Regions from separate parts of the Streptomyces sp. NPDC000348 genome, predicted to be linked through region 1. Evidence: riboswitches for the same ligand, from Rfam matches in the RefSeq annotation. Region 1 holds a riboswitch; the other holds the start of a gene.

Region 1 (2,195 bases):
CGGGAGCCGTTCGAGCAGGCTCCGGCGGGCCGCGTACTCGCCGCCGAGCGGCTGGACGAAGCCGGCCAGCCGGGGCCAGTGCATGTTCAGCAGCGGGCGGGCCATCAGCTCCGTGACCCGGCCGCCCTGACCGGCGGCGACCGTGCCCGGGGAGCATCCGTCGGACACCGTCAGGGGGCGGTCGTACATCGCCTTGACCAGCTGCACGTCCGGCTCGGTGAGCAGCGGCCCGACGATGCCGGAGACGAAGTCGGAGGAGAACTCCCGCAGGTCCGCGTCGACGAAGCACACGATGTCCCCGGACGTGACCAGCAGCGAGCGCCACAGCACCTCGCCCTTGCCGGGCACCGCCGGTATCCGGGGCAGGATCGCGTCCCGGTGCACCACCCGCGCGCCCGCCGCCGCCGCCACCTCGGCGGTGCGGTCGGTCGAGCCCGAGTCGACCACCACCACCTCGTCGACCAGCGGGACCCGGAGCACCAGGTCGCGCCGGACGGCCGACACGATCTCGCCGACCGTCGCCTCCTCGTCGAGCGCGGGCAGCACCACGCTCACCGTCTGCCCCGTGGCACGCTTCGCCGCCAGGATCCGGTGGAGCGGGCGGTCGGCCACGGACCACGAGCGGTCGGTCAGCCAGCGCTCGACTTCTTCCAGCACGGTCCCGGGCTCCTCACTGGCCTGTGATCCATCTCGCGGTTCGGACGGCTATCTCAACCATGCAGGCCTTCGGTTACAGTCTTGAACAACGCCGATGACCACCGCATGCCGGGGTCACCGCGCGGAACAACTGAACACCGCTCATCCAGAGGGGCAGAGGGACACGGCCCGATGAAGCCCCGGCAACCCTCCAGTCGGTTCTTGTCACACGGACGTGGCGAGGCTCCCGGCTAGGGAAGGTGCCAAATCCGTCTCACGGCGAGGTGCGTCGTGAGGAAGATGAGGAGAAAGGGCCTCGCCTCCATGGCTGTGCAGACTGTTGCAAGCACCACCGACTCCGCCGTCGCGAACTCCGTCGACCTGGGCCCCGCCACCGCGCTCTCCTGCCGCGAATGCGGACACCGGGTCCCCCTCGGCCCCGTCTTCGCCTGCGAGGAGTGTTTCGGCCCGCTGGAGATCGCGTACGACTTCTCGGCCCACGACACCGAGGAGCTCCGCAAGCGGATCGAAGCGGGACCCGCGAACATCTGGCGCTACGCGCCGCTGCTGCCCGTCCCGGCGGACGTGGCGACCAAGCCGAACCTGAACCCCGGCTGGACCAAGCTCGTCCAGGCCGACAACCTCGCACGCGAGCTGGGCGTCGACGCCGGCAAGCTGTTCGTCAAGGACGACTCCGGCAACCCGACGCACTCCTTCAAGGACCGCGTCGTCGCCCAGGCCCTCGAGGCCGCCCGCGCCTTCGGCTTCACCACCCTCTCCTGTTCCTCCACCGGCAACCTCGCCGGCGCAGTGGGCGCCGCCGCGGCCCGGGCGGGCTTCCGGTCCTGCGTGTTCATCCCGCACGACCTGGAGCAGGGCAAGGTCGTCATGGCCGCCGTCTACGGCGGTGAGCTCGTCGGCATCGAGGGCAACTACGACGACGTGAACCGCTTCTGCTCCGAGCTGATCGGCGACCCGGCCGGCGAGGGCTGGGGCTTCGTCAACGTCAACCTGCGGCCGTACTACGCGGAGGGGTCGAAGACGCTCGCGTACGAGATCTGCGAGCAGCTGGGATGGCGGCTGCCGGACCAGATCGTGATCCCGATCGCCTCCGGCTCGCAGCTCACGAAGATCGACAAGGGGCTGCAGGAGCTGATCAAGCTCGGGCTGGTCGAGGACAAGCCGTACAAGATCTTCGGCGCGCAGGCCGAGGGGTGCTCGCCGGTGTCCACCGCCTACAAGGCGGGGCACGACGTCGTACGCCCGCAGAAGCCGGACACGATCGCCAAGTCGCTGGCGATCGGGAACCCCGCGGACGGGCCGTACGTGCTGGACATCGCCCGCCGGACGGGCGGGGCCGTGGAGGACGTGACGGACGGGCAGATCGTCGACGCGATCAAGCTGCTGGCGCGCACCGAGGGGATCTTCGCGGAGACCGCCGGCGGGGTGACCGTGGGCGTCACCAGGAAGCTCCTCGAAAGCGGGGCGCTCGACCCGTCCCTGACCACCGTCGTGCTGAACACGGGTGACGGTCTGAAGACGCTGGACGCGGTCGCGGG
Region 2 (2,195 bases), on a different contig from region 1:
GCTGTACGACCACGCCAACGTGATCGAGGTGCCGGGCGCGACCGTCGACATCGTCGGCACCGGCGGGGACGGCGCCAGGACGGTGAACATCTCCACGATGTCCTCGATCGTCGTGGCCGGCACCGGCGCGAAGGTCGTCAAGCACGGCAACCGGGCCGCCTCCTCCGCGTCCGGGGCCTCCGACGTCCTGGAGAAGCTCGGCGTCAATCTGGAGCTGTCCCCGCGACGGGTCGCCGAGGTCGCCGAGGAGGCCGGGATCACCTTCTGCTTCGCGGTGAAGTTCCACCCGGCGCTGCGCCACGTCGCCGCCGCGCGGGGCCAGCTGGGCATCCGCACGGTGTTCAACTTCCTCGGCCCGCTGGCCAACCCGGCGCGGGTCAAGGCGCAGGCCGTCGGGGTCGCCGACCTGCGGATGGCGCCCATCATGGCCGGCGTCTTCGCCGGGCGCGGTCACTCCTCGCTGGTGTTCCGCGGCGACGACGGACTCGACGAGCTGACGACCACCGCCACCTCCCGGGTGTGGGTGGTCCGCGACGGGAAGGTCGTCGAGGAGACCTTCGACCCGCGTGACGTCGGCATCGAGCTGGTGCCCGTGGAGGCGCTGCGCGGTGCCGACGCCTCCTACAACGCCGAGGTCGCCCGTCGGCTGCTGGACGGCGAGCCGGGCCCCGTGCGGGACGCGGTGCTGCTGAACTCGGCGGCGGCGCTGGTGGCCCTGGAACCGGGCGGCGGCACCCTGACCGAGCAGATCCGCGCCGGGATGGCGAAGGCGGCCGAGGCGATCGACTCGGGGGCCGCCAAGCGGGTCCTGGAGCGCTGGGTGGCCGCCAGCAACGCGTAGCCGGCCGACGCCGGGACGTCCCGCGATCCGGACACGGGTTGCGGGACGTCGATCATTTCGCGTACTTTCCCGTGCAGGTCATGAGTGACAGCCATCAGGCCCCGGCCGGCTGTCCGGCAACCCTCCGTCCGTGGCGGGGTGCCCCGGGTGAAGACCGGGCTGTGGGCAACAAGGCTCACGGCAAGCGCGGACCCCTCGCACACCAGGGGTCCTGGTCGTCGAGGAGTCTTCCGTGAGCAAGCGAATGCGCTAGGGCTGCCGAGCCCCGCCTCCGCACGTCCCTTTTCCCTTCCCTCCGCGCTCGAGCGATGTGCGCTCGCGCGGCGGCACCGCCTGCCTCACCGGGAGTTCCGTCATGTCCGTCACCACCGCTGCCGCCGACCGGTCCCTCCGTTCCCCGCTGCCCGTCCTGGGCCGGGACGTCACCGTCCCCCTCGTCACCGGCGGCGAGGTCACCTACGCCGCCCTCGACTACGCCGCCAGCGCCCCCGCCCTCCAGCGGGTGTGGGACGACGTGGCCGCCTACGCGCCGTACTACGGCAGCGTCCACCGGGGCGCCGGATACCTCTCCCAGCTCTCCACCGACCTGTTCGAGAACGCACGCCGGACCGTCGCCGGGTTCCTCGACTGCCGCGCCGACGACCAGGTGGTGTTCACCCGGTCCACCACCGACTCCCTCAACCTGCTCGCCGCCGCGCTGCCCGGGGGCTGCGAGGTGTTCGTCTTCGAGACCGAGCACCACGCCTCCCTGCTGCCCTGGCGCGATGCGCGGGTCACCTGCCTGGACGCCCCGCGCAGCCCCCGGCAGGCGGTGGAGACCCTGGACCGCGCCCTCGCCGACCGGGACCCGCACGGTCCCGCCCTGGTCTGCGTCACCGGCGCCTCCAACGTCACCGGTGAGCTGTGGCCGGTACGGGAACTGGCCGCCGCCGCGCACGCGCACGGCGCCCGGATCGTGCTGGACGCCGCCCAGCTCGCCCCGCACCACCCGGTGAGCGTGCGGGACCTGGACGTCGACTGGGTCGCCTTCTCCGGGCACAAGCTGTACGCCCCCTTCGGCTCCGGGGTGCTGGCCGGCCGCACCGACTGGCTCCGGGAGGCCGAGCCCTACCTCGCGGGCGGCGGCGCCAGCCGCAAGGTCACCCGGCGCGCGGACGGGGGAGTGGACGTGGAGTGGCACGAGGGCGTCGCCCGCCACGAGGCCGGTTCGCCCAACGTCATCGGCGCCCACGCCGTCGCCTCCGCCTGCAAGGCGCTCGCCGAGGCCGGGTTCGAGGCGCTGCTCGCCCGTGAGGAGCAGTTGATCCGCACGGTGCGCGAAGGGCTCGCGGACGTTCCCGAGGTGCGGTTCCTG

Evidence for each region. A riboswitch is a leader RNA that binds a small molecule or an ion and turns the genes downstream of it on or off. The one in region 1 is predicted to bind S-adenosylmethionine.
Region 2: another riboswitch for S-adenosylmethionine. It lies ahead of ACFY3N_RS11925 (aminotransferase class V-fold PLP-dependent enzyme); the one in region 1 lies ahead of thrC (threonine synthase).

What each region holds. Positions count from the first base shown of each region.
Region 1 covers NZ_JBIAZD010000011.1:141,606-143,800, reverse strand. Annotated here, with positions in the region: gene ACFY3N_RS22420 (glucosyl-3-phosphoglycerate synthase) at 1-657, opposite strand, end outside; SAM riboswitch class I at 796-943, shown strand; gene thrC (threonine synthase) at 961-2,195, shown strand, end outside.
Region 2 covers NZ_JBIAZD010000005.1:29,642-31,836, forward strand. Annotated here, with positions in the region: gene trpD (anthranilate phosphoribosyltransferase) at 1-841, shown strand, start outside; SAM riboswitch class IV at 918-1,034, shown strand; gene ACFY3N_RS11925 (aminotransferase class V-fold PLP-dependent enzyme) at 1,197-2,195, shown strand, end outside.